4 regions of the Paenarthrobacter sp. NPDC057355 genome follow, and region 4 is predicted to be linked to each of the others. Evidence: riboswitches for the same ligand, from Rfam matches in the RefSeq annotation. Region 4 holds a riboswitch; each other region holds the start of a gene.

Region 1 (7,834 bases), on a different contig from region 4:
GCCGAGGACCCCCGTGAAGCCGTGCAACGCGTGGCCTCAGGCGAGGCCGAACTGGCGGTGGTCCACAACTGGAACTCGGTCCCGCTGGTCATCCCGGAAAACCTGGTGCACGAGGACCTGTGCGTCGACCAGGCCGATGTCCTGGTCAACAGCAGCCACGCGCTTGCGGCGCGTTCCGCCGTCGAACGTGAAGACCTGCTGGAGGAGACCTGGATCAGTACCCCGGCAGGGGCCATCTGCAATGAGGCGCTTTTGCACATCTTCGCCGGGATTGGCCGCGTACCGGACATCCGCGTTTATGATCCAGATTTTTCCACCCACATAGCCATGGTGGAACAGGGCGTGGCCATCGCACTGGTTCCGCGTCTTGGCAGGCCCACGCTCCCGCCCGGGGTCGTCGCAGTTCCCGTGGTCAACCCGGTCCAACAGCGCGCCGTAGGGATCGTTTACCGCAAGACCATGACGGCAAGTCCCAACATCCGCCACGCCGTGCGCCTGCTCCGCGAGGTGGCCGCCCAGCAGGAACTGCACGAGACGCAGCTGCCTGCCGTTAGTGGCGTGGCACCGTGAAGTGCGTCAGCCGGGCATCCTGCCCATCGAGCTCAGCCCAGGACTTTTCGGTTTCCATGACCGTCAACGCGCTGGTTGGGTAGCGGGTGGCGGCGTCCATGTAGGCGTCGTGGTCAGAATCGCGGGAAGCCAGATGCATGGCGAGATCCTGCACACCAGGCATGTGCGAGATGACCATGAGCGTCGTCACCGTATCCGGAACGTGGTTGATGACAGTCAGCATCCGGTTGGCCGAGGCGGAATACAACCCGTCTTCCAGTTTGGGCGTGGGAGCTTTGTCGCCCAGTTCATCACACACCCAGGTGCAGGTTTGGCGGGTGCGGAGGGCGGAGGAGCACAGGATGAAGTCGGGCACGATCTTGTGCTTGAGCAACCATTTCCCGGCAAGCGGCGCTTCGCGATGCCCCCGCTCTTCCAAGGGACGCTCATGATCCGGCACGCCGAGGGGCCAATCAGCCTTGGCATGGCGCATGATCACGAGTCGCTTAAGATGGTGGTCGCTCATGCAACAACCCTATAGCCGCGAAGGCACATGCTCACTGGCCGGGCGTGCGAAAAGGCGGCACGTCCCGATAGCGCCGTTGTTGCGTGAGGAACGAGCGCAGGCGCAGAGGGATGTGCCGCCTTTCGGCAGTCAAAAGATCAGATCGAGTATTCCGGAGCGGCCCAGACGATGACCTCGGGGTGCTCGTAGAAGCGGTAGCCCTGCCCGCGGACCGTGCGCACGGTGTTGGCCAGGCGGCCCAGCTTGGAACGGAGACGGCGGATATGGACGTCGATGGTGCGCTCATTCGGCACTTCCTCGGCATTGCGCCACAGGCCCTCAAGCAATTCGTCGCGGCCCACGGTGCGCGTACCGTTTTCAACCAGGTAGTTGAGGAGCTCGAACTCCTTGAAGGTCAGGTTCAGCGACTCGCCATCCAAGTGCACTTCGCGGCGGGCAAGATCGATCAGCACGCCGGAAGGACGCGCTTCCTGCTGCGGCGCCGGACGTGCAGCTTCAGTGCGCTGGCGGGAGGCCACGGTGGGGTCACCAAAGGTGGAACGCACGACGTCGAGTGCGGACCCGGGTGCCCCGGCGGGAGCGACGGCGACGGCCGCGTAGCTCTCAGCACCGGTCACCAGGGACTGTGCGTAGGCGCGGATTTCCTGGGCAAGCTTGGCAATGGAGGTTCCAGCAGCGGCCGCGGTCTCTTCGTCGATGCCCATGTAGAGCACGAAGCCTCGGGCCACGTTGTCGTTGGCAACGGGGCGCAACCTGTCCGAGTGTGCGATCACCGGAGTGGGGGCGGTAATAGGTGCCGGCTCCGTAGCTGGTACTGCGCGCAACTGGCCATAGGAGTTGGGGTTGTACCCCTGGGGCACGTACCCGGGAGCCTGCTGGCCGGCACCCTGCGGAGCAGGAGAATAGCCGGGGCGGTTGCCGAAGCCGGGACGGAGCCCCGCGTTCGATGCGGCCTTGTTGGCGTTACGGACGGAGATGTGGACGTATCCAGATGCAACTGACATGGAGTGCTTACCTCAAAAGTGAATAGCCGTCATCGCGGCTTCGAATGCTGAATGTCCCCGCAATGAGTTTGGGGAGGGGCGCCCAACGCTGGGCTAGGGGGCGAATGCCTGAAACTTCTTGGGGTGGAAAGTTAGGCTTGCATTCGACAACAGCGGTCATCATGGCCAGCGGGTGTGCTGGACCAGGTTGCTGCGGCTGCAGGTGCTGTTGAGTTCTTGTTCACATTGGAAGTGTGCAACGTAACAAAGGCAACACGCAAGTAACAAAGCGCAGAACCGTCCACATTTTGAGACGTAGGGGTCTATTGTGCCGCAAATCACAATTCCGTGGAGGCTCGAAATGTGTGCCGCAAGATTCGGAGAAGGGAAGAAATATTCGCCTTGCAGTGAATAATATTCGGCCCATGAGGCATGATTCGCACCTTACTGCCCATGAACCGTTCCCCGACGGAATCTCACGATCTGAAACGTTTGTTGTCCAATCGGCGCTTGCCACGTTCTCGATTTTTTTGGCTGAAATCTGTTAGAAGCGATGAAACGTGTGCGGCCAGCCCCCGTTTTCTCAGGACGTCGTCCCTGAACGAATCCATAAGGCGCCACCCCTCCATCCAGGTGTCCCCGGACTCCCACCTCGCTAGTGTTGACCTCACAGGGTCCTCACAGGAGCGGCTCAGCCCGGGCAAACCAGCAGAATGGAGAGTTGTCACATGGCATCCCCGCACTCCATGACGAACAATCTTCCCCAGCTCACCCACCCCGACGGCTCCCCGATCCGTGCCCTGGTGGTGGACGACGAACCCAGCCTTGCCGAGCTCATGAGCATGGGCCTTCGCATGGCGGGCTGGTCAGTAGGCGTGGCCGCTGATGGGCCCGAAGCCGTAAAGCTCGCCAAGGAATTCCGTCCTGATGTCCTGGTGCTTGACGTGATGCTCCCCGGCTTCGACGGCGTCGAAGTCCTTAACCGGATACGTGCCTTCGCCCCGGAAGTTCCGGCCCTGTTCCTGACAGCCAAAGACGCCGTGCAGGACCGCATCGTGGGTCTGGCGGCAGGGGGCGACGACTACGTCACCAAACCCTTCAGCATGGAGGAAGTACTGCTTCGTCTGCACCGGCTGGTCCAGCGCTCAGGCGTCGCCGCCATGGACACAGCTGAGCTGGTTGTGGGCGATCTGACCCTGAACGTGGACACCCGGGAGGTCACCCGCGCCGGGGAGGACATCGCCCTGACGGCAACCCAGTTCGAACTCCTGCGTTATCTGATGGAGAACCCGAAACGGGTGGTGAGCAAGGCCCAAATCCTGGACCGCGTGTGGGACTACGACTTTGGCGGCCAAGCCAACATCGTCGAACTCTACATTTCCTATCTCCGCAAGAAGATCGAAGCGAACCACGCGCCGATGATCCACACCGTTCGCGGAGCTGGCTACGTCATCAAACCCGCGGACTAGGCCTTGAGCGCACTCTCAGGGGTTGCAAGAAGCCACCAGCGCAATTGGCTGAGTCCCTCCACCTGGCATTTGCGCACTCGACTGGTCCTGGTGGCCATGGCTTTGCTGGTGGCCATTTGCGGCGCAGTCGGGGTGGTCAGCTACGCATCGATGGACATGGTCTTCAACAGGCAGCTCGACAGGCAATTGCAGCAGGCCTCCACCAGGGCGAATGACTTCGGCAGGCCGCCGTCGAACTTTCCCAATACCGGAAGGCCGGACCCGCTGGAGGCACGAGGCCAGGCCGCCGGGACGCTCAACGCAAGGATCGACGGGTCCACCGTGCGGAGCTCAGGCCTGATTGATGCCCAGGGCAAGCGGGTGGCCCTCTCCGACGCCGACGAGCAGGTCCTGTTGGCGCTGCCCAAGGACAGCCCGCCAGTTGATCGTTCGCTGTCCAATGGCGACTACCGGCTTATTGCGGTCGAGACGCCGTATGGCGACGTAATCGTCACCGGGCTGCCATTGGCAGACAAACAGACCGCAGAGGCTTCGCTGGTCTGGACCATGGTGCTGGTGTCACTGGGCGGCCTGGTAGTGATCGGCCTGGTGGGAACGGTGATCATCCGTCGCACCATGCGGCCCCTGGAGCAGCTTTCCGATGTCGCCACCAAGGTTTCGCGGCTGCCTCTCGACGCCGGTGAAGTGGCACTTGCGGTGCGCGTACCGCCGTCGGCCTCCCATCCCGGGACCGAAGTGGGCAGCGTAGGTCATGCCCTGAACCAGATGCTGAACAACGTCTCCAGCGCCCTGGAGGCCCGTCAGGAGAGCGAGACCAAAGTGCGGCAGTTCGTGGCCGACGCCTCGCACGAACTGCGGACGCCGCTGACGGCCATCCGTGGCTACACCGAGTTGCTGCGGATGACCGAGACCTTCACGGACGATGGCAGGAAGTCCCTGGCCCGGGTGCAGAGCCAGTCCGAACGCATGACTACGCTGGTGGAGGACCTGCTGTTGCTGGCAAGGTTGGACGAGGGCCAACCGGTGAAGGTCACGGACGTGGATCTGACCCAGTTGGTGATCGAGACCGTGAGTGACGAGAAAGTCATGGCCCCGGACCACATCTGGCAGCTGACATTGCCGGACGAACCGATCACGGTGCGCGGAGATGCCACCCAGCTGCATCAAGTATTGGCCAATCTGCTCTCCAACGCCCGGAAGCACACGGAGCCCGGAACCACGGTGGTCACCGGGGTCATGCTCTCCTCCGACGGCAGTGCAGTGGTCACTGTGACGGACAACGGGCCGGGAATTCCTGCAGATTTCCAGCGCCGGGTTTTCTCCCGGTTCGCCCGTGCCGATGCCGCAAGGTCGGGGTCGGAAGGGACATCCGGCTTGGGTCTGTCGATCGTTGAATCCATCGTCACAGCCCATGGCGGAACCGTGGAAGTGACGTCCAAACCGGGGCGGACGGAATTCACTGTTCGGCTGCCTGTCGTCGCCAGCAACTGAAGGTGACGGTCCCGGCAAGGCGACGCACCGGCGTCGTGATCTCTGTTACCTAAATGTGACATCTGCGGAATCCTCCTGTACCGTCGAAAGGGTGGGTCGCTCAAAAGGGCCCGCATCCGGGATGCGCCGAGCTCTGCCACTTCCCGGAGTCCGTTCTTACTCCGAGGCAGAGACGGGGGACCCAGAGTCTCCGGGCCCAGGCATTTGCCGGCCCTTGGGGTGAAGCCGCAGCGTAACGCGCGGCCGGATGACCTCATCCGAACCCGACAGCTAACTCCGCAGGCGCTGAGAGGTAATCACACATGTCTGAACTTAACGATCAGACGCGCCCTTCCGCGCGTCACCGCGACCAGAACGACCCCCAGTTGACCAAGTCGCAGACCGTCCTCAAAAAGGCCGCCCGTGAGGGCAAGTCCGGCAACCGTATGTCCGTTGTAGCTGGCGTTATCGCTGCCGCACTTGGCGTCGCATCGCTCGGAACGGCCGCCAACGCCGCCCTCAACCTTCCCGAGGCCAGCCGCGTGGCTGAGGCCCGGACAGCTGCCGAGGCCAGCAACAACAAGGCCGCTGAAGAAGCCGCGGCCAAGAAAGCTGCGGACGAAAAGGCCGCCGCTGCGAAGGTGGCCGCTGACAAGGCAGCTGCCGAAAAGGCCGCGGCCGACAAAGCTGCAGCGGACAAGGCTGCCGCAGACCAGGCAGCCGCTGCACAGGCGGCAGCCGAGAAGGCCGCCGCAGACCAAGCAGCCGCTGCAGAAAAGGCCGCCGCTGACGCAGCCGCAAAGCAGGCAGCCGACGCCGCTGCTGCCGCCGCCGCAGAAGCCGCAGCCGCCGCAGCAGCGCCCAAGGCTGTTGACGACCCCGCTGCTGCCAAGGCCTACGCCGCCAGCATTCTGGGCAACTATGGCTGGAGCGCTGCCGAAATGACCGCGTTGAACACGCTGTGGGAGAAGGAATCCAACTGGAGGACCACCGCAACCAACGCCTCCAGCGGTGCGTACGGTATTGTCCAGTCGCTTCCGGCCGGCAAGATGGCCTCGGCCGGCGCTGACTGGCAGACCAACTACCAGACCCAGATCAAGTGGGGCCTGAACTACATCAAGGAACGCTACGGTTCCCCGTCAGCTGCCCTGGCCTTCCACCTGGCCAACAACTGGTACTAAGCCAAGAGCTTTGCTGAAAAGCCGCTCCCGTTCCGGGGGCGGCTTTTCGCATCAGAAGGGGGAGGGCGCACAGACGACGAGCCCGGCCGATGCTGCTAAGAATTTTTCGACGGCGCGCCCAACACGGCAGATTCCAGCGTTTCTTCAGGACGGCGAAACTCGGGTAGGAACTTTTGATGCCCCCGGGTAAGTAAACTATGGCGACTATTGTGCTGCTTTCCAGACGGCACTCTGCGACATTTGCTGCCACTGTTGTACTTGCGCCATACCCAGGTGCCAAGCGGCGGCGAGGGCCTCCGCAACAGAAACGGCAGTTTGCGCTCTGGACGACCACTGCGCCCTCTCAAAGCCAGCAAGCAGATTCCCATTGACTTTTATCGATAGTCTGAAGCGCATGGATATCGTGGAAGCCCGGAAGTTTGCTGATCTATGGGTCGCAGCCTGGAATGCGCACGATCTAGACGCTGTGCTCGAACACTTCACCGAAGATGCTCTATTCACGTCGCCAGTCGCTGCAGCAATCCTCCCCGAAACTAAAGGTGTTCTCCGGGGCAAGGCCGCGATCCGCGCGTACTGGGCTTTCGGTCTGGAGAAGATCCAGGATCTGCACTTCGAGGTGATCGACGTCTATACGGGCCTGAACACTCTAGTGATCCACTACCGAAACCACACCGGTGGTCTCGTGAACGAGGTTCTGCAGATCAACGCCGAGGGTCTCGTGATTCGCGGCGACGGGACCTATCTCGTCGCAGACGCGGCCGGCGTCAGCGGAGTTCGCACCGTACAGAGCTAAGCGCCCGGCGTCGACAGGGCCGGTTCAGGTTCCCCGCCTGCTCGGAGTATCTCCGCCTGCCAGCCGAGTCTCTCTGGATGCTAGGCCAGAAGCCCATCCCTTTCGTAGTACCGCAGCGTGTACTCAGACAATCCAGGGAGTTCGCGGCATGGGAGATTGAGTATTCCATTTCTGTGCCGCTTCCTGCTCGTTACGAATATTCAAGCATCGAACCTCCTTCCACTGCGCTTTCTACAGCTGCGCCCTCAGCTGCGTCCTCTCCGTAGCTCATCGCCGCCTGCTGCCTCTGCTCACATGAGTAGGGACTCGCTAAAGACCACTAATTTTCCGGTTCCGCCTCCACGGCACCACGGACCGCCGCGATCGACGCCGCCACGTCCGCGGCGTCCGTGGTCCAGTTGCTCACGGAAATCCTCAGGATCTCCCGGCCCCGCCAGGACGAGCCGGACATCCATACTGCGCCTTCGGCCATGAGCCGTTGGGTGATCCTGTGGGTGCGGTCGTCGCTGCCGAAACTCACGGAGACTTGGGTGAACACCACATCGTTGAGGACGTCGACGCCGGGAATCGTGGCCAGACCTTCAGCCAACGCCTTTGCGTTCGCGGCCAGACGTTCCACCATGGCGATCACTCCTGACCGGCCCAATTGCCGCAGCGCAGCCCAGACCGGGATGCCCCGCGCCCGACGCGACATCTCGGGAACCTTCTCGAGCGGGTCCCCCAACCCCGTTTCGCTGGCAATCAAGTAGCTGGTGTGGACACTGAAGGCGCGGCGCAGCGACTCCGGCCGCGAGACGATGGCCAGTCCGCAGTCATAGGGAACGTTCAGGGTTTTGTGGGCATCGGTAGCCCACGAATCGGCA
Region 2 (7,834 bases), on a different contig from region 4:
GTTAGCGGCCTTTTCGGCCGAATATGTACTGCGGGCTGTGATTCCAGAATAAATCCGGCTGTGAGGCAGGCGACATGAATGCCGGACCGTCTCAAGTTCAAAACCTCGGAAAATCAAGGAACTTTGCCTTGAGGGTTCGACATTTGTCGAGCAGTGGAGCGTCAAGTGTCGCCTGATGTTGGTACGCTGTCCGGATGCAGCAGGACGTGGAACAGATCGTTGAACGGGTGGCGCTGAAACTGGGCCGCGGACTGTCCCTGGAGGACCTCGACGGCGTCCTCCTGGCCTACAGCTCCAACCAATCCCACGCCGACCGCGTCCGCGTGAATTTCCTCCTGAGCAAGCGCGTTCCGGGGGATGTCAGCGCCTGGCAGCTCTCGCACGGCATCGCCACCGCGGTGCGCCCCGTAGTGGTCCCAGCCAACGACGAACTGGGGATGCTGGGCCGGGTCTGCGTGCCGCTCTTGGTCCGCGGTTTCCGTGTGGGGTACCTGTGGGTGCAGCAGGACCTTGAAGAGCTAAGCGCGACGGCGATCCTCGCCCAATTGCCCGGTGTGCGAGACGAGCTTGATCTGTTGGCGGGCCTGCTCCTGGACTCCAACACTGCCGAGTCCGAGTTCCGGCGAAGGCGTGAGCAGGAGTTCCTCTCGGCGTGCGGCGGCGAGTCGAACGCCGTCGCCGCAGTAGCGGGCTGGAAGGAAATCCAAGGCCGCGGTCCGTGGCAACTGGTGACCATCCTGGACGCGGACGGTGCCCGGTCCGACGTCGACCCCATTGCCGCAACCCTGACGCACCGCTCCGCCGCGCTGCAGTCGACCATCGGCGTCAACGCCGCCCTGTTCAGCGCGGGTACGGAAACCCATTCCGTGGTGCTGTTCCGGGAATCCGGTGGCCGGGCAGACCACGCGCAGGTCCTGGTCCACTACCAGCTGGAGCTCGCCAAGCGTGCCGGCCGGACCGTGGACCGTGTCATCCTGGGGATCAGCGAACCGTTCCAAGTAATCAGGCAGCTCGCGGGGGCGTACCGGCAATCCAAGGTTGCTGCGCAGGCCGCCGCGGTGGACCTGCAGCTGGGGGAGTTGGTGGACAGCCGGTCCGTGGGGGTCTACCAATTGTTCGATCGCTTGCAGGCTCCCGGCGGCTGGGATGACACAGGATCCGTACACTTCCGTACGCTCGAAGACCAGGACCGGAACGGCGAACTGCTCCCCGTCCTGGAATTGCTGTACGACAATGACGGCTCGGTCCAGGACGTCGCCGCCAAACTTCACCTCCACAGGAGCAGCATCTACAACAGGCTGGGCCGGATCCGCCAGCTCATCGGTGCTGATCCGCTCAATGGTGCCATCCGGCTCGAGCTCCACGCAGCCCTCAAGGCGCGGCGCTGGGCTGGGAGGCCGAGGATCTGAGGCCCTTTTAGTTACGGGCCATCAAACGTATGAGGCAGGCACCCGGAGTGGATGCCTGCCTCAGTGTTGGTTCAGGAGCGCTTCAACCGCTGGCAACTCCAGCGGCCCCTCCGGCGTCGGAAAGTGGACGTGCGGCTGCTGCTGCAGTACCGGCCGTGCCATCCCGTGTGGACTGTGGTGCGGGGCAAACGGATGCTCACTGCAGCACATCCCGGGCAGCGCCAAGGAGTGATTCCAAGGTGGACGCCTGCGGCTTCGGCGTGTTCGGGTTGCCGGTGGGCCGTGGCTTGGAGGTCTCCGTCGGTGTGGGCGTAGGTGTCGGAGTTGGAGTGGTGGTCGGCGTCGGAGTTGTGGTGGGTGTCGGCGTGGCCGGAGGTGTGGTGATCGTGTCCGACGGTACGTCGCTGGGAGCCGGCGCGGGCTGGGCCGGAGCCGTTCCGGGCGCAGGCGTCGAGGTCATGGGCGGTGCAGCAGCCGGGGCTGCCGCCGAAGGTACCCAGACCGGAGCGGCCAAGGAAACCTGGGGTGAAGGGACCGACGACGGCGAGACCGCCGCAGGTGCCTCCGGAACCGTTGCCGGCTGGCCGGCTTCGGACGAGGCTGAACCCGATGACGACGGTGAGGAAGCCGTGGTGTATGACGTCCGTGGTGCCGGTGCGGCGGAGCCCGATTGGCGGTCTGCGTTGCTGCCGCCAGCCTCCTGGGTAGGGGATTCCTGCCCGAAGAACGGCAGGTGCAGTGCCTGGCCAACGGACCCCGCCGTCAGTGCCAGACCCAGCGCACCGGCGACAACCGCCATGCGCGTGCTCATGTGCTTCACCGACGCAGCTTTCCGCAGAACCGCCTGCGGTTCGCGGCCGAACGCCGACGCAGCGCCCAGGCTTGCAGCGGTACGAGGAGCTGGGGTCTTGGCTGATGCCGCGGCAGTCACCACGGGAATGGCCGCTGTTGCTGGTTCGGCCGGTTCGGGAGCGTCCTGGGCGTTCTTAGTGGCCGGAGCGTCCTGCTGCGGGAGGGCGGACTGCACAGTATCCGCGGACACTCTATCCGCGGACCGGGGCCTGTCTGACGGACTTGAAGTGTCATCGGGCCGGGCAACGTCTTCCTGCCGGACGATCGGGATGGCGGACGTCGGCGGACCCGGCGTGGTGGACTCAGGAGCTGCGGCCCGGGCGGCTTCGACCACGGGAATTGCCGCGGTCGCCGGTTCCTGGAGCTCGGATTTCCTTGCCGGGGGTTCGGCTGGCTCAATGACGGCACGGGCTGCCAGTTCCCGCTCAGCGGCCCTGGCGGCAGCGCGCGTGACAAGTACTGGTGCGGCTGGTGCCTCGGCTGTGGGAACCGCCGTGGTGGCGGGTTCCGGCGTCGTGCTTTCTGTTCCGGTGGCCTGTCCGCTGGGTTGGGCCCGACGGCGTCCGGTTGGCTTGGTGCGCTCGCGGTCCAATTGCGCGCGGCGCGCGTTATCCATGGTTGGGGACATGGTTGTGCCTCTCAACGCCTGCGAGGTTAGCTGTCGGGTTCGGACGAGGCCGTCCGGCCGCGCGTTGCGGCTTCACCCCAAGGGCTCGTGGAGAAACAAGCCCGGGAAACTGTGGGTCCCCCGTCTCTGCCGCGGGTCTGGCGGATCCTGGATTGCGGCAGAGCCCGGCGTCAATCCAGAAGCGGCCCAGCGGAGATTCGGGTCGCCCTACGACCGTACAGGAGCCGGAAAGTAAAGTCACATTAATGTAACGGGCGGAACGTCCGCGCGCTTCGAGAGGGTTCTACCGCTTAGGCTTCGGGGCTGGCGCCGGGGCGGGGAACGCCTAGCACTGCCGGCAACACGACCAAGATGTCCATCCGCCAACACTAGCCTTGGGCACGTACTGGCCGGTAGACATGAGCTATGGACCTACCAGTGATGCCGCCCGTCTCGCCCATGCTCGCCAAGTCCGTCCCGAACATCCCCGACGTTGGCCATTACGAGCCCAAATGGGATGGGTTCCGGACCATCGTTTTCAAGGACGGCGACGAGATCATCCTGGGCAGCCGCAACGAAAAGCCCATGACGCGCTACTTCCCGGAGCTCGTTGAAGCGCTGAAGAAGAACCTTCCGGACAAGTGCGTGGTGGACGGCGAGATCATCCTGATCCAGGGCAACAGGCTTGAGTTCGAGGTGCTGCAGCAGAGGATCCACCCCGCGGACAGCCGGGTTCGGATGCTCGCCGAGAAGACGCCGGCGTCCCTTGTGGCGTTCGATCTCCTTGCCCTTGGCGACGAGGACCTGACCGGCCGGCCCTTCGCCGAGCGGCGGGCGGCCTTGGAGAAAGCCCTCGCCGACGCCAAGCCGCCCGTGTACGTGACGCCCGCCGTGACGGACCTTGAGCGGGCCAAGGAATGGTTCGTGCAGCTTGAAGGAGCAGGACTCGACGGCGTGCTGTCCAAACCGCTCGACGGCATCTACCAGCCGAACAAGCGGGTGATGTTCAAGACCAAGCATGAGCGGACAGCCGACTGCGTGGTGGCAGGATTCCGCTGGCATAAGACCGCGAAAGTTGTGGGGTCGATGCTGCTGGGGCTCTACGACGACTCAGGCCGGCTTCATCACGTCGGCGTCGTGGCGTCATTCCCCATGGCAAAGCGGGAGGCGTTGGTGGCTGAGCTTGAGCCCTATCAGGTGGAGTTTGCCGACCATCCCTGGGGTGAGTGGGCCAACCAGGAAGCCGGCGGATCCAGGATGCCCGGCGCCCAGAGCCGGTGGAGTGCAGGTAAGGACTTCTCCTTTGTTCCGCTCCGCCCTGAGTTGGTGATCGAGGTGGCATACGACTACATGGAGGGCGACCGGTTCCGCCACACGACGCAATTCCGTCGGTGGCGGCCGGACCGGACCCCGGAAAGCTGCACTTACTCGCAGCTGGAGGAGCCTGTGGAATACGACCTGGGGGAGATACTGAGCCTCCCGTAGGTGCCGGTACTACTCCTCGTGCCCTTGGTCGCTGCTCATGCTGCCTTCCGCGGGCGGGGTTTCGCCCGGGGGTACGCCTCCACCGGGCTCGAGACCCGTGATGTTTCCGTCCAAGGGATCCGGGTTGGCTGAGGCCGCGGGATCGTCGTCCTCGTCCTGGCGCATGTCGGGGTCCTCGTGGATGCTGTCCGCGTCCGCGGTGGTGTCGATGGGTCCGGTTGCGCCGCTCACGCCGAAGGTCCGGGGATCGTCTTCCGGGTCATAGCTGGTCATGGTGAACCCTTTCGTCAGTAAGGTGAACCAGTTTGTAAGTAAACTTACTAATCCGCTTGCCCCGCCAGCCTAGCGTGATCCGGCTGCACCCAACAAGAGGCGGCCGGGACAGTCCTCAGCGGTGCTGCGTTGTGGCGTTGACGAAGCTGCGGATGGCGTCCGCCACTGCCTTGGGCCGCATGTGCTGGGCTACGTGTCCCACCCCGGGAATCTCTACCAACCGCCCCTGCGCCACGGCCCGCGAAAGCCGGAGCGACCACTCGGGTCCGGCAACCTGGTCGCGGCTTCCGCGGAGAATCAGGACCGGAGCCTGTATCCGGGAGAGCCGTTCCTCCGTTGGGTACTTCATCATCACGGGCAGCTCGGTGAAGTACCAGCGCGGCCCGCAGCGGAGGTAGTCGGTGAATACGATCCAGTTGGAGGAGGGGCTTTCGCGGAGTATCCCGTCCAGGGTCAAGGCAATCGACTGGCGCATGACGTTCTTGTGCCTGGAGTCGACAACGGGGCCCATCAGCACAACGTGCCGTGCATTCGCCGGACGGTGCAGGGCGGCCTCAATAGCGAACTGCACACCCATGGAATGACCTACCAGAATGTAGGAGTCGACCCCGCGCGATGCCAGAGCTTCAGCAATGAATGCGCCGTAGTCCTCCACTTGGAGTTGCCGCTCCGGCCTCGGAGTCCCCGCAAAGCCGGGCAAGTCCAAGGAATACGTAGGCGCGCCCGCGGCCAGCACAGCGTGCAACCGCGCGAGATACCTGTGCGAGACGCCAATGCCGTGGATCAGGACGTAGGCGGGGGACCCTTCAGGGCCGGAGCCTGGCGCAGGCGTTCCCTCCTTCCAGAGGATCCGTCCGGTCAGGCCCAGGACCTCGACGTCGGCGGACAGCAGCATGGTCGATTTCTGCCCGGCCGATTCATCCTCAGCCGTTTCCCTTCCCGTCACTGGGCGCTCCGCTGCAGGAATACCGGGGCCCCGGGACCGTTCAGTTCGGTTTCAGCGACGGGTCGCCCGGACACTGCGAGCAACAACGCGATTGCGGGTCCTTCCACCGCTGGACCGCTGCCGTGATCGAAAGCCGTGTCTGTTGCAACCAGGCGCCATCCGGCCGCGATCTCCTTGCCGCCACCCATCTTCGTGGTGGTGCGGAGCTGGTAGCCCAAAGCAGTGGCAACGTGTGGAGCCGGGTAGTTGCGGTGGATTCCCAGTGGACGGCGAATGTCTTCTCCGTGGAGGAAGGCCTCAACCAATCGGGTGGCCAATCCCGCAGGCGGCCCTGACGTGCGTGACAGCACACCGCGGAAGCGGCGAAGGGTCATCTCCGGCTCCCGGGTTTTTTCACGTTCAACGCCCACGGCATTGTCGTGATCGAAGTCCATCCGGGCGGCAATCATGCGCCGCATGAACCCCGTTCGCGTGGTCTTGGCACTATCGACCATGTGCGCCAGGACGTCATGAATGTCCCAACCCGCGCACAGCGACGGCGTCTGCCATTGGAAGGGCTGAAGGGATTCCAGATCATGGATCAGGGCACGACGTTCCTCGTGCACCACGGGCCAAACAACGGAAGGAGAAGTTGAAGCCATACTGCTATTGAACCGCATGCCCGCCGGCGGCCGGACTAGTCCCGGGTCGCGTCGTCCGGTTCGTTGGGGCCGGCTGCCGGATGTGAAGCGTCCGGTGAGGCTGCCGCATCAGCGGCCTCCCGGCGTCGTGCGATTTTCGATTCGGTCCACATTGTCACCGCCACGAACACCGTGCACGCGAACATGAAGGTCGCCACAAAGTTCAATCCCATGGCCGAGCCCAAGGGTATGGCAAGGGCCAGCGCAGCCAAACCGGCCACGATATGCCACCCCTTGAAATTGCCCACCGATCAAGCGTAACCCCGGCCTTTACGGGTGCCCGCCTGTTGGCTGGGATCGTTGCTTGATCCTTATCACTCGGACGCTTTTTGGCCCGATCCGGCGACATCTTCGGCGGCTGCTTCGGCCTGCTTTTTCTTCTGCGTTTCCAACCACGCCATGATGGCAGCCTGGCGGATCCGGCGATGCGTCCCCCGGTACTCCACAGGAATCTCGCCGCGGTCGGTCATGTTCCGCAAATAGGTGTGCGAGATCCCGGCAAGCTCCGCCGCCTGCGAGGTGGTGAGCATTTCTTCCACGCTGCTGACAGTCACCGTTTCGCCCCGGCCCAGTCTCGCAAGGAGGTCGACGACGGCGGCACGTGCCTCGTCCGGCAGGCGGTGGACCGTGCCGTCCACAAACACAGTGATGTCGTGGCTGTCGTTGAGGGACCGCGCCAGGTTCCGGGCGTCATCGGCGGGGAGGCCCGCTGTGACGCGGGGAGTTATCAATGCCATGGCAGAAGCCTAGCCTGAGGCGTTAAGGAAAATTACACCGCGTCCAGGTCGGTCTCCAGCAGCTTGACCAAGGCCTCCAACGCGGCATCCGCCCCGTCACCTTCGGCCCGCAGCACTACGACGTCACCCTTGGCAGCGCCGAGGGTCATGAGCGAAAGGATGCTGGCGGCATCCATCGCTTCGTCCTCGGGCTGGCCCTGCATGGCGATGGTCACCTCAACTGGCTGTTCGCCTGCCGCCTCGGCGAACAATGCGGCGGGCCGGGCGTGCAGGCCGGAGCTGCTGGCGATGGTGGCTGTGCGTTCTGGCATGGGTTTTCTCCTGCGGTTGGTTCGGATCGGTTTTAGAGGCCGAGTTCTTCGAGCACGGGCAGCTTGGCGCGGACCCACTCGCGCGCCTCGGTGGCGCTGGGGGCGGAAAGGGCCAGGCGGGCAAGTTCCTGCGCCTGCTCCAGCGTGACGGTCTTCAGCACCGTTCCGACGGCGGCCAACGAGCGCGCGGTCATGGACAGTGTGGTGACGCCCAGGCCGGTAAGCACGACGGCGAGGGCCGGGTCGGCGGCTGCCTCACCACAGACGCCTACGGGCTTGTTGCCGCCCTCGCGTCCGGCACCTTCCTGGGCCGCGCCTTCCACGGTGAGCTGGACGAGCCGGAGCACCGCAGGCTGCCAGGGGGTGTTCAGTTCAGCGAGCGGGCCGAGCTGGCGGTCGGCGGCCATGGCGTACTGGGTAAGGTCGTTGGTGCCCAGGGAGGCGAAGCCCACCTCACGCAGGACGGTGGCGCTGGTCAGCGCGGCGGAGGGGACTTCCACCATGACACCCGGGGTCTGGATTCCGGCAGCGGCA
Region 3 (7,834 bases), on a different contig from region 4:
AAACGGCCATCCGGCAACTCTGCCAATACGGCAGGGTGCCCCGGCCGCATCGCGATGCCGTCAATCAGCAGTTGGCCCCCGAGTTCGGCCACAGCCCGCCGGAAATGGTCCGTGCCGGAACGTCCGGTCCCGCCCGTGGAAATAACGACGTCGGCAGGCGGCTCTGCTTCTGCGTCCGGATCACCGGGTGCAGGCTCTGTGTCCTGGAGCGCGGCCAGCCACTCCTCGTAGCTGTCGCCCACCCTGAGCTGCTCCCCAGCGATACCGCCCAGGAGTTCCACCACGGGACCAAGCTGTGGCCCGAAGGTGTCCCGTACTTGGCCAGGCTGTGGAACCCCACGCTCAACTACCTCGGATCCGGTCAGGAGGAACCGGACCAAGGGTTTGCCCACAACGTCCAGGTGGTCGAGGCCCGCGAGGGCCGCCAGGGCGATGTGGGCGGGATTTACCACCGTTCCGGCTTTGAGCAGGACGTCCCCGGCTGCGGCCTCTTCCGCGGCTTTACGGATGTGTTGGCCGTTGCGCGGTTCCCCGGGCTTGGCGGTGCCGCCAAGCCCGAGAAGCGGCAGGCCGTCGTCGTCCGTGGTGATGACACCACTCTCACTCCGAAGCACCGCCTTGGCACCGGGAGGTACCAGGCCTCCCGTGACAATCGGGCTTGCTTGGTGGGGCGCCAGTCTTTGGCCAGGTTCGCTCAGGATCCACGGAGCGCTTCCGTTAACTGCCCAGCCGTCCATGGCGGAGGACGCGTAGTGCGGCATGTCCTGGACCGCCAAGGCGTCCGACGCCAGGGTACGGCCCAGCGCGGCCTTCAGCGGGACCGGACCCGAGGGAATGGGCGTGGCGACATCGAACGCGCGTTGCCGGGCTTCCTGCCATGTGTGAGCCGCGTGATGGCCCCCGCCCGGGGCCTCCGTCATTCGGCGTCAGTCCCGGACTCCGAGTACTCCTTGGCTATTTTGCGGGCCAGGTCCAGAGCGGCGTTCATGGAGGCATCATCGCTGGCCTGGCCAATGCCACGGGCCATGCCTGCGGCGTAGCCTGCAATGAAGGTAGTGAGCGGGGCAGCCGGGCGGACCACGGAGTGCGCGGCCACTCCTGCCACAGCGAGCACCTCATTAATGTCCACTTCCACGCCCTCGAGCTCAAAGGCCTGCAGCAAAGTGCGGCACCAATCCTCGAGCGTCTCTTCCTGGCTCTTCACGTCCGCCTCCACATCGTAGTCAATACCCAAGGCCGCGGCGTCCTCCCACGTATCCACGTCATCGGTAGACCCTGCGGGGACGCCAACATCCAGCAGGTTCAGCCTAGCAAGCAGCTTGAACACAGGTGAGTTGCTTAACCCGGAACCGTGCGACGCCGCGTCCACTTCCCGTTCCAGGGCAGCGGTGCTGTAGACCCCCAACAAAGGCTGCTTGCGGCCGTCAACGGATACCGCCATCGCCCCTTCAACCGAGGGATTCGCCTCGAGTGCCTCCCATAGCCTGCCTAGGCCCTCCGAGGCTTTGGGCATATCGCAGGCCAGAACCAGAGTCCATTTGGAGGCCGGGCCTTCCTCCAAGGCAGCCAACCCTGCTGCAATCGCAGCCGCGGGGCCGGCAAAGGCCGGCTCCTCGCGCGCAACAAGGACCGATTCCGGCAGCGATTCACCGTTGGCATCAGGTCCCACCACAACCACGGCCGCCGCACCCCGCACAGCCTCGAGGGCATGCGAAAGGAGGGTGCCGCCGTCGTACTTCAACGATGGCTTGGGCACGCCCCCGAGGCGGGTGGCCCTGCCACCCGCCAGAATCACGGCGTTGAACTCCATCCGCCCAGAGTACCCGGGCGGCCGGAGCTCAGCAGAAATCGATCAGGCAGCGGATTCCGGAAGCAGGAACGGGTCCCAGTCCGGCGCAGGTTTCTCGAGTTCTTTGATCTGCCACATGGTCCCCTGGGGCACACCGGGTTTGAAACGGAGTTTCCATCCCATTTCAGCCAGTGTGTGGTCGCTCTTGGCGTTATTGCATTTCAAGCACGCCGCAACCAGGTTTTCCCAGGAATCCGCGCCGCCCCTGGATTTGGGGTGGACGTGGTCTATGGTGTGGGCTGTTTTCCCGCAATAGGCGCAACGATGGCCATCGCGGCGAAGAACTCCGCGACGGCTCACGGCAGTGATCCTGTTGTACTTGGGACGGATGTAGCGGTTCAGGAGGATCACGGAGGGGCGTCCGAGAATCTCCTGTGGCCCGACGACAGGCTCGTCGCCTTCGGCCACAACGCTAGCTTTCCCAGTGAGCACAAGGACCAGCGCCCGGCGGAAGGTAATAACCGCCAGCGGTTCATATCCAGCATTCAGAACGAGTGTGCGCATGCACGTACCTCTTCACGGCCGCACCCGTCAGGGGCACGAGGGCCGGCTGCCCTCTGCATGTACGGGCTGTGGATCGACAACACAAGGGTAAGCACTTATATGCCGTATCAACGAATTTATTTGTCGATCCGCTCACAGTGTCTGCAAAAATTCATGCGCGGTTAAAGCAGAACACCCCGCCGGCAATTGCCTGCGGGGTGTTCCTGGGAGTCTGTGGCTAGCCGTTGACGCGGATGAATACCGGTCCGGAGCCGACGTTGACGCTGAACAGTGCCGTGGTGGATCCGTTCCATCCACCGTGGACTGCCATGCCGTTGCCAACGTAAACAGCGATGTGTGCCTGTCCGGCCAGACCGCCGTTGGCGTAGTAGGCGAGGTCGCCGGGTTGCGCTTCCGCTGCGCTGACGGTACGGCCCAGGGAGAGGTAGCCGGCGGGCCAGTCGTGGAAGTGGATGCCAACAGCAGCGAGCGAGTTGGTGACCAGCATGGTGCAATCCTGCGTGACGCCGAGCTGGGCGTAGGCGGCAGCGGCAATGGCTGCGCCAAGCCCGCTGGAGGCTGCCGGAGCGGCAGGTGCCGGGGTTGCGGCGTTGACTGCAACTGTGGCGTTGGTAGCCGGAGCCGTGGCGGTCTTGGGCGCCTTGGCCTCAACCTTCGCGGGAGCTTCCTCCACCACGGGAGCCGGAGCTTCCACCGTGGTGACAACAGGGCGCTCATAAGAGATGGCGACCGTGGAGTCCGCGGCGATCGTAGCCTGGGCAACCGACTGGACATCGAGGGCGGTGGTCGCCGTGGACTCGCGGTCCACGCTCGATTCAGCAGCGTTGGCAGCGATACCGCTGGTCAGGACCAAACCTGAAGCTGCGGCGATGACTGCTGCCTGACGGCCGACGCCACCGGCGTTGACGCTTACGGCCTTGGCGATCACGGCAAGCGAGCTGGTCTTGGGGGCCTCAGCGCGGTGCCGTGCAACTTTGTTTGCACTGGTCATTGTTTTTCTCTTTCGTATCCGCAGGCAGTTGGGGTACCTGCGGGTAGCGGGCCGACCGGCAGGGGTACGCCAGCCAACCCCGAATCGGGTTTTAGCGGAGGGTAAAGAACGAGGACGTGCCCGTGGAGGCCACGGAATGCAGCAGGGTGCCCTGGCCGGGGTTCAAAGCGCTGATCATCATGCCGTTGCCGACGTAGATGCCCACGTGGGCTCCGCCGTTCTGCATGACAAGGTCACCAGGCTGGGGGGTGCTGGTGGCCTTCATGGCCGTCCAGGCGTTCACGCGGGGGATGCTGATGCCGGCCTGCGCGTAGACCCACTGGGTGAAGCCGGAGCAGTCCCAGCCGGCGGGGGTGGTACCGCCCCACACGTAGGGGGAGCCGATTCCGGTGTAGGCGATGGCGGCAAGCCCTGATGCAGCCGCGCTTGCAGCAGAATCCTTGGTTTCGAAGGACTTGGCGGTGACGGCCGTGGCGTCATCGGCGGTGCGCTCGGTCACCTGGGCTGCCCGCTGGACGACCTTGGGAGCTTCCTTGGTTGCCACGACCGGGCTCTCGAAGGAAACGGTGGCTGTGGGCTCTGCCGTGACCACCGCGGTGGCAGCCAGCTGCTGGGCGCTGGAAACTTCCGATGTGGTGACATCGGTGTCAGCGGCGTTGGCCGGCAGTCCGACGGTGAGGACGAGGCCTGAGGCTGCTGCCAGAACGGCGGCCTGGCGGCCCATGGTACCGGCGTTGGATGAAACAGCCTTCGAAAGGGTGTTCAACGGGTTCGAACGAACCGTTTCAGCGCGGTGGCGCGCAGGGGTAGTGCGTGATGACACGTAGGTAGCCTCTCCCAATGCCTGCGAGGTGAGCTGTCGGATTCGGATGGGAGTCATCCGGCCGCGTTGCTTCCTGGGAAGCTTTGCGACTTAACCCCAAGGCCTTCAATCGAAGACCAAAAGTGGTTCCCCCGCCCCTGCCAGACGATTTTTGCGAACGGACCTCGAGTGGTGGCAGAGCTAGGCAATCCACTCAAGTGCACCGGCCCCCTAAAAAGCCGATGCGCTCTGAAGGTTATAACAATTGAAAGCGAATGTCACATTCAGGTCACGAGACGTGTCATCAATGCGAGAGAGGACCATCAGGTGGCTTAGAGCCAGCCCATGGGGTCGACGACTTCGCCGTTGACCTGGACCTCGAAGTGGAGGTGGCAGCCGGTGGAAGCGCCCGTTGTGCCGCTGAGGGCTACGGTGTCGCCACGGTTGACCGTCTGGCCCACCTGCACGCTGAACGAAGACAGATGGTTGTACGTGGTCTCCAGGCCGTTGCCGTGGTCCACTACGACGCGATTGCCTCCGCCATACTCGTGCCATCCCGCAAAGGTCACTTTGCCCGCAGCCGCCGCATGCACGGCCGTACCGCACTGGGCCACGAAGTCCTGGCCGCGGTGGAAGTCGCCGGCTCCGCCGGTCAGGGGGCTGACCCGGTAACCGAAGGGCGAAGCCGTGGCCAGGGAGTCAAGGGGGCTGCCAAGGGTGCCCGCGGAAGAGGCGCGCTGGATGCTGCCGACAGACTGGGCGCTGAGCAGTTGCTTCAGCTTTCCGTCGGGGTCCGCCGCGGTGGCAACGGCCGCACGGCTGAAGTCGATTTTGGCTGATGCTGCCGCGGAAACCTCAGGTTGGCTGCCCACGGGGCCGCCAACTGCGAGAGCCGACTCGGTCTGGCCTGATTCCGAAGTAGCCAATACGGGGCTGGTAGCCGGCAGGCCGACAGTCAGGGCAAGTCCGGTGGCGGCAAGCGCGACTCCGGCCTTCTGCCCGACGCCACTGGCTGCGGCGAAGTCGGCAACCTGGCGCAACGGGCTCTTACGGCGGCGCACCTGGCGGTCGGTGTCGCGGGGCCGGATCTCCGATACGACGCGGGCTGGCCGCAGCTCAGTAGCGGGGCCGGACGCACGACGGCGGCCCCTGACGTTCTGCGATGTCAAACTCTGTTCCTCTCTCAAAAGCCTGCGAAGTTAGCTGTCGGATTCGGGTCAGAGAGTTCAAAGACCCGGTCCGCACGAAGCACTCATGGCACGCAGGTATCCCAAAGGGGACTTGCGTTAGTGGGTACTTCTGCTGCGGACTTCACCCCAAGGCTGCTTCTCTAGACAGCCGCTTGTGGTTCCCCCGCCTCTGCCAGTGGTGGTGGTTCACCCAATCCGCTGGCAGAGCTCGGCTCCGGATCAGGTAACGCTTTGGTATCAGCGCTAGTAGATAACTATAGGGGATTAAGCCCCTTGGTAATAAATTCGTTATCAACGGAAAACGCGCCTGCAGCGATGGGCCCTTATCACTCTTTCCCAAAAAGTGCAGGTCACACGCTCGCGGGCCGCCCAAAAGTGAGGTTTGTCACCAGGCGTTCGGCCTTGGAAAGCGACCGGTCAGTTCAGTGACACGAAGACGTGCGCGGCAACTTCCGGAGGAAGTTCCAGTGCGCCCTCAATGCCGGGCACCCGGACGGAGATGTACTCGCCAACCCGTTCAAGGGAAACAGGGGCCCCGGGACGGATGCCGCCTTCGTCCAATTGGGTCAGCAGCTCGGGCTCAACCTGGATGGGTTCCGCCAGCCGGGTGATGACCACCCGGGAATCCGAAGCGTAGCCGTCCATGGCCTGGAGGAGGTTGACATCGATCCGGGGGAACTGCTGACCGGTGAGACCACCGAGCGCCTCGAGTCCGGGAATCGGATTGCCGTAGGGAGACTCCGTGGGGTGTTCAAGGAGTTCGTAGAGGCGGCGTTCGACGCGCTCGCTCATCACATGCTCCCAGCGGCACGCTTCATCGTGCACGTAGGCCCAGTCGAGACCGATGACGTCTGCCAGGAGACGCTCGGCCAAACGGTGTTTGCGCATGACTTCAGTGGCGCGCTTGCGTCCAACCTCGGTCAGTTCAAGGTGGCGGTCGTTTGAGACGATCACCAGGCCATCGCGCTCCATCCGTCCGATGGTCTGGGAGACCGTGGGGCCGGAGTGCCGCAGGCGTTCGGCAATGCGGGCCCTGAGCGCCACAATGTTCTCTTCTTCAAGCTCCAAAATGGTCCGAAGATACATCTCAGTGGTATCGATCAGATCCGTCATCCAGCTCAGCTCTCCTCGAACGCAGTTTTGTTGCGTAATCTCCACCGTACCGCGTCCCATGCCAGGGCAGGCGGTGCCACCGCCACCCTATGAACGCCAGCTCCCAGCTTAGCTTATTTGGAATTACTCCGGATAATTTTGCCCGCATCCTGGTCGCATTCCAGTCGCATTCCAGTCGCATCCGGTTGGTCCTCGTTCCACGTGGCGGACTATAACGACCGCAGGTTCCCGCACGCGCGCCTCGTCAGGCAGAATTGGGGAGTCGAAGGGGCAGTTGATGCCACCTGCCACCTCCCATCTTTGACCGATACACATTGGAGCCACCGTGAGCGACAACAGCATCACCATTCCCGCCGACCTGCTGCCCAAGGACGGCCGCTTCGGCGCCGGGCCGTCAAAGGTCCGCCCGGAGCAAGTCGAGGCCTTGTCCGCTGCTTCCAGGACCATCCTTGGCACCTCCCACCGCCAGGCCCCGGTCAAGAACCTGGTGGGTTCGGTCCGCGAGGGCCTCAGCCAATTCTTCCGTGCTCCCGAGGGCTACGAAGTCGTGCTCGGCGTTGGTGGTTCCACCGCGTTCTGGGACGTCGCAGCATTCGGCCTGGTGGAGAAGAAGGCCCAGCACCTCTCCTTCGGCGAATTCGGTTCCAAGTTTGCTGCGGCCACCAACAAGGCCCCCTTCCTTGAGGCCTCGTCCGTCATCAAGGCAGAACCGGGCACCCGCCCCGTGGCTCAGGCAGAGGCAGGCGTTGACACCTACGCGTGGCCGCAGAACGAAACGTCCACGGGTGTCGCCGCTCCCGTGAAGCGCGTCGCAGGCGCCGATGAAGGTTCGCTCGTCCTGGTGGACGCGACCTCCGCAGCCGGCGGCCTGGACGTGGATGTTGCAGAGGCGGACGTCTACTACTTCGCCCCGCAGAAGAACTTCGCGTCCGACGGCGGCCTGTGGCTCGGCCTCTTCTCCCCCGCCGCGCTGGAGCGCGCCGCGCGCATCAATGCAAGCGACCGCTGGATCCCGGACTTCCTGAACCTGCAGACCGCCATCGACAACTCCAAGCTGAACCAGACGTACAACACCCCGTCACTGTCCACGCTGGTGACCCTGGACGCCCAGGTGCAGTGGCTGAACAGCAACGGTGGTCTGGACTTTGCCAGCAAGCGCACAGCCGATTCAGCCAGCCGCATCTACTCCTGGGCCGAAGCATCCGAATACGCCACGCCGTTCGTCGCCAAGGCTGAGGACCGCTCCAACGTCATTGCGACCATCGACTTCGATGATTCAATCGACGCCGCCACCATCGCAAAGGTCCTGCGGGCCAACGGCGTGGTGGACACCGAGCCGTACCGCAAGCTCGGCCGCAACCAGTTGCGCATCGCCACGTTCGTGG
Region 4 (7,834 bases):
GGAAAGGGTGGGAGCCACGAGGGACCAGCCGCGGGGATTGACCTTCTCACCATCGAAGCTGGGCCCGATGTGGAGCGTGAACTCGAGGATGGCGGCCAATGCGGTAGAAACCACGATGCCGATCAGGATCGCGCCGCGGACCTTGCGGACCACCAGCGCTATGGTCAGGATCAGTCCGACGGCGAACACCAACGTGGGCCAGCCCATGAGTTTGCCGTCAACGCCGAGACCCAATGGAACGGTGGTGCCTGCGGCGTCCGGGATGCGGCGGACGAAGCCTGCGTTGACCAGGCCGATCAGGGCGATGAACAGGCCGATGCCCACCACGATTGCCGTCTTGAGGGCTTCCGGCACGGCCTTGAACACGGCGGTGCGGAAGCCCGTGAGGACCAGGATCAGCATGGTGACGCCGGAGAGGACCACCAGGCCCATCATGTCCGGCCAGGTCAGCTGGGGATGGGAGGCAACGGTGACGGCTACGAAAGCGTTCACACCCAGCCCGGTGGCCACAGCGAAGGGGTGCTTGGCCCACGCGCCCATCAGGATGGTCAGGATGCCGGCAACGAAAGCAGTGGTGGCCGCCACCGCGGTGAAGCCCAGGGACGCGCCACTGGAATCAGCGCCCGAGAGGATCAGCGGGTTCAGCACCACGATGTAGCTCATGGCGAAGAATGTCGCGAAACCGCCGCGGATTTCCCTTGAGTACGTGGATCCACGTTCGGAAATCTTGAAGTAGCGGTCCACTGCAGAACCTTGTTTAAGCATGAAGGTCTCCGGGTTTGGGGGGAGTGTGCTATCAAATCCTATGCCGTGGAATGTGGGGGCTTCGGACCATTCCCCTAGTCTGTAAGGAAGCCAACACTAGGAGAAACCGCCCCATGCGTACCATCCGCCCGCTTCTGGCCGCCGTTGTTGCCGCCCTTGCCTTCGCCTCTGCCCTGCTGTTTTCCGCGGCACCGGCGTCCGCGCACGACGTCGCGGAATCCACGGCGCCGGCGAACGGTGCCACAGTGGCTGAAGTTCCGGCGTCGGTCTCCATCACGTTCAACAACCGGCCCTTGGCCATCGGTTCGGGCGTCACCGTAACCGCCGGCGGCGAAAACTGGGCTGACGGGCCCGTGGAAATCATCGACAGCCAGGCGGTGCAGAAGCTTCGCGCGGGCGCCCCGGCGGGGGAGTACACCGTTGTTTGGCGCGTCGTCAGCTCTGATTCGCACCCCATCGAGGGCACTTTCAAGTTCACGGCGACCGCAGGAAGTACGACGGCGGCCAGTGGCTCCGCAGCGGCCTCACCTTCCGGATCGGCGACATCGGCCACGGTCCCGTCAGTGGGTTCGGCACCTCCCGGAACCGGCAGCAGCGCGCCTGCGGCGGACGCGTCCCAGCCCTTCCCGTGGAGCATCGTGTTGATCGCAGCAGTGGCAGTTGGGCTCGTGATCTTCCTCGCTGTGACAGCGCGGAAGAAACTCGCTGCCTCCGACGACACTGATGGTCCCGCATCCGCGGAATGACGGGGTTTTCTACATAGCTGCGAATATCTCGGTTCGGTTACTGCGACACGCCAAAGCAACAGTTCCCGTTACTTAAATGTGACTTCGCGGCGATCATCGCGTACGGTGGTACCTGTGCCTGTTCCACGTAGCAGGCACTTCCGGCCTGATTGCCTAGCTCTGCCGCAGTCCGGAATCCGTTCGCAGACAAACCTACGGCAGAGACGGGGAACCCATTTTGGGCCGCTTACGAGCGCGCCTTGGGGTGAAGTCACGAAGCTTCCGCTCAGCGGGAGATAGTGGCCGGGTGACTCCCATCCGAATCCGACAGCTAACCTCGCAGGCATCGGGAGAGGCTCTTTCATGTCTTCACGCATTCTTCGCGGCCGTCGTAAGGCGGACAGCGTACGTCCTAATCCGTTCATCTCCATCTCCAAGGCAGTTGCCAGCAACGCTTCCGGTGCCGGCCGCCAAGCAGCCGTTATCGCAGCAGCTTCCGGACTCGTTCTGACCGGCTCCGTTGCTGCCCACGCAGCCGAGGCTCCGGTCCAGCGCGACTCCAGCCCCGCAACGGTCGCCGAGACCGCATCCGAGGCTCCCACCAAGGTTGTTACCGCCCTTTCGACGGCGACCATCAACTTCGAGCGTCCCGCAGTTGCCTCTGTTGCAGCTCCGGTCATCGAAAAGCCGGCTCCTGTCGTCGAGGCACCCGCAGCCAAGACCGCTACGGTCGCTGCTGCCGCGGCTCCTGTCGCCGCGCAGGCTGCAGTTGCTGCTCCGGCCGCTGTTGCTCCCGCTGCCGCCCCGGTAGCTGCGGCTCCTGCTGCCGGTGGCGTCAACGCTGCCATGGTTGCCTCGGCTTACGCCCAGATCGGCATCATGCAGGACTGCACCGCCATGGTTGAGCGGGCCCTCGGTTCCGCCGGTATCCCTGTTGGCGACCTGGCACCCATGCAGTTCATGAACTACGGCAAGGTTGTCAGCGACCCCCAGCCGGGCGACATGATCGTCCAGTCCGGTCACGTTGCCATCTACATCGGCAACGGCCAGGCCATCAGCGGTGGCATCAACGGTAACCAGACGGGCATCCACCCGATCAGCTGGTTGACCGCAACGGGTCCCCTCACTTACGTACGCGCTGGCGCATAAGCCTCACGTTTCAACGCAAAGGCCGGTGTCTTCCGAAGATTGATTCTTCGAGGACACCGGCCTTTGGGCTTAAAAGATTTGGTTGCAGCCTCTGTGGTCCGCTAAGCGATGGCAATTCCAGGGCTGCCGGGCAGTTCAACCTTTGAAGAGATCGCCTGGCCGACTGCCTTGGCCTGCCGGAGTACCTCTTTGGGGCTGGGTGTGATGAGTTCCCCCACGCCCACCAGGTGCATCCCCACAGCCCGCATGGCGGCCACGAGGTTCTGTCCCACGGCAATTCCGAGCTCGGCCAGCATCCGCCGCAGTTGGCTTTGGGCGCAGCGCGTCACCACAACATGGTCTGCCAGGAGGATTCCGTTGGCCGTGTGGACGGCCCATTGGCGAGGTGCTGATTCAAGGGGGCCTGAGGCGCGGAGCCCGTTCCGGGTCATGCTCGCGGCGAGCCCGTAGCCAATGTGTTGGGATGCGTCGGCGCCCAGGAAATCGAGGCGTACTGCCCGCGTGGTGTTGCGGACATCCAGATGGTGGCTGGCCGCGTAATTGCGCAGGTGGCGGAGGATCTCGTTGCGTTCCTGGATGGAGGCGGGATCGGCTACCTCGCAGCGTTGCAACATACCTGTGTGGACGGCGGGACCGGAGGCCGACAAGGCGCCAAAGCCATCCACCACGATTGAGCCCACGCCGTAGCGGCTAAGTTCGCTGGCAACTGCCAAGCCGGACAGGCCGGCACCTATGACCACGGTGGTAGTGCGTTCCGTGCCGGAATCAGGCGCGTGTGACACTGCTTGGTTCCTCCTTGACGTGTGTGCCTTCCGGCATCGCGTGGGATCGCGTCCGAGTTCCCCAAGCGGCCGCAAACAAATGGCCGGATTGTGTTGTTGGACACGTTGGCCGGCCATTCGGTGACTCGAACATTACCTAACTTTTTCGCGCGTGGATAGCCCACCGCGGCGGCGTGTTTAGCGTGTTCGTTGGGAGCCTGGAATCGGCCTCCCGAAACCGAGCCCCGACCGTTATACACATAGCGTCAACCCACCTTGATTCGACCCTTCCGACCGAGAATAGTGGGCTTTGGAGGGAGAAATTTCATATTTCACCAGCCCCGGCCATTGACAATGGAGCCATCCGGGAATCCGATTCGGAGAACCTCTGGCAGAATGGCCGGAACATCAAGCAGTAGGTGGAGAGGCGGGCCCCAAATGGACCAGCACGGCAGACACAGTGAAGAGCCACAGGACGGCGAAGGCCTGACGGTAGCACCGGGCGGCATCGTCGTTGGAGTGGACGGTTCAGAACACGGGCAGTGTGCCTTGGTGTGGGCCGCGCGGGAGGCAGAACGCAGGCAGCTTCCACTGCACATCGTCACTGCCTACTCGGTGCCCATCTTTGCCGCCTCCGGGCTGGACGGCGGGTACGCCACCGTGGACGACTCGGTCATACGCGAAGGTGCGGAAGCCATTGTCCGGCAGGCAATGGACAAGGTAGCCAAGTACTCCATCGACGTCGATGCTTCCGTCGAAAACGGCGACGCCGCCGGCGTACTGCTGGATCTCTCAGCGGAAGCCGCACTCCTGGTTTTCGGCAGCCGCGGGCGCGGTGGTTTCGTTGGTCGCTTGCTGGGATCTGTCAGCAGCGCTTTGCCCGCCCACGCCAAGTGCCCCACCGTTACGGTCCCGCTCTACTGCGCCGACCGCCTGGGAGAGAACACCCAGGACAAACACATCAAAGCGGAGCACGCCAAAGCCGGTCCCCGGATCGTGGAAAACGTCATCGCAGTGGGCGTGGACGGCTCCGAGCAGGCGCGTGTAGCTGTTCTCGAAGCCGCCGAGCAGGCCCAGCGCATGGGAGCCAAGCTTCGCGTCATTTGTGCCGTTCCCCAGTACAGCGGCTCGTTGGCCTGGGTTCCCGCCCCCTTGGACCGGGACGCCCTGTTTGCAGATATCAAGGTCCAGCTTGAAGCCGGTGTCGCGTGGTTGAGGAGCCATTTCCCGCAGCTGCCCATCGAGACGGACCTCCGGGATGGCTCGCCTGTCGATGTCCTGGTGGAAGCAAGCCGCAGCGTGGAGTTGGTGGTTCTGGGTACACGCGGACGCGGTGGATTCGCGGGCATGCTGCTGGGCTCCACATCCGATGGCGTCCTTCACCACGCCAAGGGACCGGTGCTGGTAGTTCCGGACCGTGAGGATCCCCGACTGGCTGACCGAGACAAGTTTGGCCCGATGCTCGGCGCGGCTTAGGAAACGGGCCGTCGGTGTTCACGCTGGACCTCAGGGAGATTCGTGGACCCATGCTTCCCGACGTGGGCGGCAAAGCAGCGAACCTGGGTGAATTGGCAAGCGCGGGACTGCCCGTGCCACGGGGTTTTTGCCTGACCACGGAGGCCTATCGGCGGGCTCTGTCCGCCAGTGGTCTCGACGACATCTGTGCGGCCCTGAAATCGACCGACGCAGCGGACCTGGCCGGGTTGGGTCTGCTCGCGGCGCAGGCCCGTTCCTTGGTGCTGGACGCGGGGCTGCCGGCTGACATCTCTGCCGCGGTGCGGTCGGCCTACCAAGGATTGGGAATCGATGTCCCCGTGGCTGTCAGGTCTTCGGCCACCGCCGAAGACCTGCCCTTCGCCAGTTTCGCAGGCCAACAAGACACTTACCTGAACGTAGTGGGCGTCGAATCAGTGCTGGACGCAGTGAGCCGCTGCTGGGCTTCCCTCTGGACCGACCGTGCGGTGACGTACCGGGCCACCAACGGCATCGATCACGCATCTGCGGCCCTGGCTGTAGTGGTGCAGGAGATGGTGGATTCTTTCGCGGCGGGTGTAATGTTCACGGCCAATCCAGTGACGGGCAAAAGGTCCGAGGCAGTGATCGATGCCAGCCCGGGGTTGGGGGAAGCAGTGGTGTCCGGGGCAGTGAACCCCGATCAGTACGTTGTGGACCTGAACAACAGTGCCATTCTGAAACGCACCTTGGGCGACCGGCAGGTGGAAATCCGTTCCGTCCCGGGAGGCGGGACTGAGCGGCGGGAACGGAGCAGCCAGGTGCAGCTCAGCGACGCCGGCATCCAGCCCTGTCTCAGCGACCGGCAGATCAGGGAGTTGGCTGCGCTGGGACGCCTGGTGGAGAAGCACTACGGAGCACCACAGGATACGGAGTGGGCGCTCGATGCCGACGGAAAACTTTGGTTGACCCAGGCGCGGCCAATCACCACCTTGTACCCCATAACAACCCGCACCCCTCCTGTGCCCGGCGTCCATGCCTTCCTGAACTTCAGCCTCGCGCAGGGGCTGACACGGCCATTGACACCCATGGGCTTGGCTGGAATCCGCCTCATAGCGTCGTGCGTAGCCGGAACTGCGGGCTTCGCCGTTCCGGATCCCCGTTCCGGGCCGCCGCCTTACTACGAAGCAGGTCAGCGCATTTTCTTCGATCTGACCTCGGTTTTGCGGAGCCGGATCGGGCGAAAGATTGTGCCCAGGGTCTTTGATGTCATGGAAGCACGGTCCGCCAAATTGATGCGGGGCTTATTCGATGACCCACGCTTTTCGGTAACCATTAGGACTCCGCTGAAACTCATCCGCCACGTCGCCCCTGTGGCGGCCAAGTATCGTGTTCCGGAGTCGCTCCTCCGGGGACTGGTCCGTCCGGATGCTGCCATGGAGAGGGCGGAGCGACTCAACTCGGACCTTCGGAAGGCCCTGGAGGTGCCCGCCCAAGCCACGGCCCATCAGCGGATCGCGCACGTCCAGCGGATTCTCGGACGGGAACTCTTTGCCTCAGTGCCCCAGCTGTTGCCGCTTCCCTTGCTCGGGTTCGCGATGCTGGCATTGGTGGGCCGGATACTGGGCGGGCAGGCATCCTACGATGAACTTCAGACCGTGATCCGTGGCCTGCCGAACAACGTCACCACTGAGATGGACCTGGCGCTATGGCAGCTCGCCTCGAAGATCCGGGAAGATCCCGACGCCGTTGCCTCCATCGAGGGTCAAGCGGCCGAAGCTTTGGCTGCTCAATACCGGGATGCCGAATTGCCTGCCGTGGCCCAGGGCGGCCTGGACGCGTTCCTGCACGTGTACGGGCACCGTGCCGTGGCGGAGATCGATCTTGGCATGCCGCGTTGGGGCGATGATCCAACCCACATCCTCGGGGTCCTTGCCAACTATCTGAGGCTTCAGCCCGGAGCCGGAGCCCCCGACGAACAATTCCGAAAAGCAGCTGCGGATGCCGACCAGCAGGTGGCAAAGTTCGTCGCGCGGGCCAGGGCCATAAGCCCGCTCCACGCGCTGGTGGTGCGCGTAGCCTTGGACCGCACGCGCAGGTTTGCCGGTTTACGGGAGTCGCCCAAATACAACCTGGTCCTGGGGCTGGCCGCAGCGCGTGAGCAGTTGCTGCTGGTCGGAAACGAGCTGGCAGCATCACAGCGGATCGAGCAGCCCGAGGACATCTTTTTCCTGGACTTGGACGGAGTGGAAAACGCGTTGGCAGGCGAGGATCTGCGTAGCGCAGTCGCTGATCACAAGGCTGCCTACGAACAGGAACTCCGCCGGAGGCACATTCCCCGAATGCTCCTGTCCGACGGCACGGAACCCGAGGCCACAGCTGTGGCCCACGCGGAACAGCGCCCGGGCACTTTGTCCGGCAGCCCGGCGTCGTCAGGCCTTGTTACCGCGCCTGCGCGGGTCATTATGGATCCTGTCGGAGCCCACTTGGAACCCGGTGAGATTCTCGTGGCGCCGTCCACGGATCCGGGCTGGACGCCCCTGTTCCTTACGGCCGGAGGCCTGGTCATGGAGATGGGCGGACCCAACTCGCATGGCGCCGTAGTGGCCCGTGAATATGGAATCCCGGCGGTGGTGGGCGTGGCGGATGCAACCACGAAACTACGCAGCGGCCAGTCCATTACAGTGGACGGCGCGGCGGGCACGGTCACTGCGGAAGGCGAAACCTCTTAGGCGTGCTGGTGGGATTCGTGCTCGGAGTGGCTGACGGGCTCCAACTGGAAGGTGCAGTGCTCGGTGTCGAAATGCCGGCCAAGGCAAGACCCCAGCTGGTCCAGGATGCTGTCCGCCCCTGAGGCATTCAGGACTTCGTCTTCCACCACCACATGGGCTGAGAACACCGGCACGCCTGAGGTGATGGTCCAGATGTGGATGTCATGGGCTTCCACCACGCCGTCAACGGCCATGATGTGTTCGCGGATCA

Evidence for each region. Region 4 has a riboswitch for cyclic di-AMP ahead of ACFUOZ_RS13175 (NlpC/P60 family protein). Riboswitches for the same ligand answer to the same signal wherever they lie in the genome.
Region 1: it holds a riboswitch for cyclic di-AMP, as region 4 does, so the genes downstream of both, ACFUOZ_RS09790 (hypothetical protein) here and ACFUOZ_RS13175 (NlpC/P60 family protein) in region 4, are expected to answer to the same signal.
Region 2: it holds a riboswitch for cyclic di-AMP, as region 4 does, so the genes downstream of both, ACFUOZ_RS17055 (hypothetical protein) here and ACFUOZ_RS13175 (NlpC/P60 family protein) in region 4, are expected to answer to the same signal.
Region 3: it holds a riboswitch for cyclic di-AMP, as region 4 does, so the genes downstream of both, ACFUOZ_RS07020 (C40 family peptidase) here and ACFUOZ_RS13175 (NlpC/P60 family protein) in region 4, are expected to answer to the same signal.

The regions. Positions count from the first base shown of each region.
Region 1 covers NZ_JBHVAL010000006.1:176,988-184,821, reverse strand. Annotated here, with positions in the region: gene ACFUOZ_RS09815 (LysR family transcriptional regulator) at 1-570, shown strand, start outside; gene ACFUOZ_RS09810 (SixA phosphatase family protein) at 551-1,075, opposite strand; gene ACFUOZ_RS09805 (winged helix-turn-helix domain-containing protein) at 1,213-2,079, opposite strand; gene ACFUOZ_RS09800 (response regulator transcription factor) at 2,787-3,527, shown strand; gene ACFUOZ_RS09795 (ATP-binding protein) at 3,531-5,018, shown strand; cyclic di-AMP (ydaO/yuaA leader) riboswitch at 5,133-5,317, shown strand; gene ACFUOZ_RS09790 (hypothetical protein) at 5,321-6,178, shown strand; gene ACFUOZ_RS09785 (nuclear transport factor 2 family protein) at 6,573-6,971, shown strand; gene ACFUOZ_RS09780 (pyridoxal phosphate-dependent decarboxylase family protein) at 7,291-7,834, opposite strand, start outside.
Region 2 covers NZ_JBHVAL010000017.1:78,872-86,705, forward strand. Annotated here, with positions in the region: gene ACFUOZ_RS17050 (PucR family transcriptional regulator) at 195-1,409, shown strand; gene ACFUOZ_RS17055 (hypothetical protein) at 1,606-2,889, opposite strand; cyclic di-AMP (ydaO/yuaA leader) riboswitch at 2,893-3,042, opposite strand; gene ACFUOZ_RS17060 (ATP-dependent DNA ligase) at 3,295-4,353, shown strand; gene ACFUOZ_RS17065 (DUF6480 family protein) at 4,363-4,626, opposite strand; gene ACFUOZ_RS17070 (alpha/beta fold hydrolase) at 4,742-5,521, opposite strand; gene ACFUOZ_RS17075 (maleylpyruvate isomerase family mycothiol-dependent enzyme) at 5,569-6,231, opposite strand; gene ACFUOZ_RS17080 (hypothetical protein) at 6,249-6,500, opposite strand; gene ACFUOZ_RS17085 (helix-turn-helix domain-containing protein) at 6,567-6,989, opposite strand; gene ACFUOZ_RS17090 (HPr family phosphocarrier protein) at 7,022-7,300, opposite strand; gene ptsP (phosphoenolpyruvate--protein phosphotransferase) at 7,333-7,834, opposite strand, start outside.
Region 3 covers NZ_JBHVAL010000004.1:71,256-79,089, reverse strand. Annotated here, with positions in the region: gene ACFUOZ_RS07040 (molybdopterin molybdotransferase MoeA) at 1-920, opposite strand, end outside; gene ACFUOZ_RS07035 (NTP transferase domain-containing protein) at 917-1,810, opposite strand; gene ACFUOZ_RS07030 (HNH endonuclease) at 1,853-2,353, opposite strand; gene ACFUOZ_RS07025 (NlpC/P60 family protein) at 2,571-3,344, opposite strand; gene ACFUOZ_RS07020 (C40 family peptidase) at 3,436-4,167, opposite strand; cyclic di-AMP (ydaO/yuaA leader) riboswitch at 4,172-4,354, opposite strand; gene ACFUOZ_RS07015 (M23 family metallopeptidase) at 4,479-5,315, opposite strand; cyclic di-AMP (ydaO/yuaA leader) riboswitch at 5,320-5,560, opposite strand; gene ACFUOZ_RS07010 (metal-dependent transcriptional regulator) at 5,754-6,449, opposite strand; gene serC (phosphoserine transaminase) at 6,775-7,834, shown strand, end outside.
Region 4 covers NZ_JBHVAL010000010.1:130,151-137,984, reverse strand. Annotated here, with positions in the region: gene ACFUOZ_RS13185 (NCS2 family permease) at 1-765, opposite strand, end outside; gene ACFUOZ_RS13180 (copper resistance protein CopC) at 879-1,511, shown strand; cyclic di-AMP (ydaO/yuaA leader) riboswitch at 1,662-1,850, shown strand; gene ACFUOZ_RS13175 (NlpC/P60 family protein) at 1,854-2,639, shown strand; gene ACFUOZ_RS13170 (FAD-binding protein) at 2,741-3,421, opposite strand; gene ACFUOZ_RS13165 (universal stress protein) at 3,839-4,876, shown strand; gene ACFUOZ_RS13160 (PEP/pyruvate-binding domain-containing protein) at 4,927-7,584, shown strand; gene ACFUOZ_RS13155 (cation diffusion facilitator family transporter) at 7,581-7,834, opposite strand, start outside.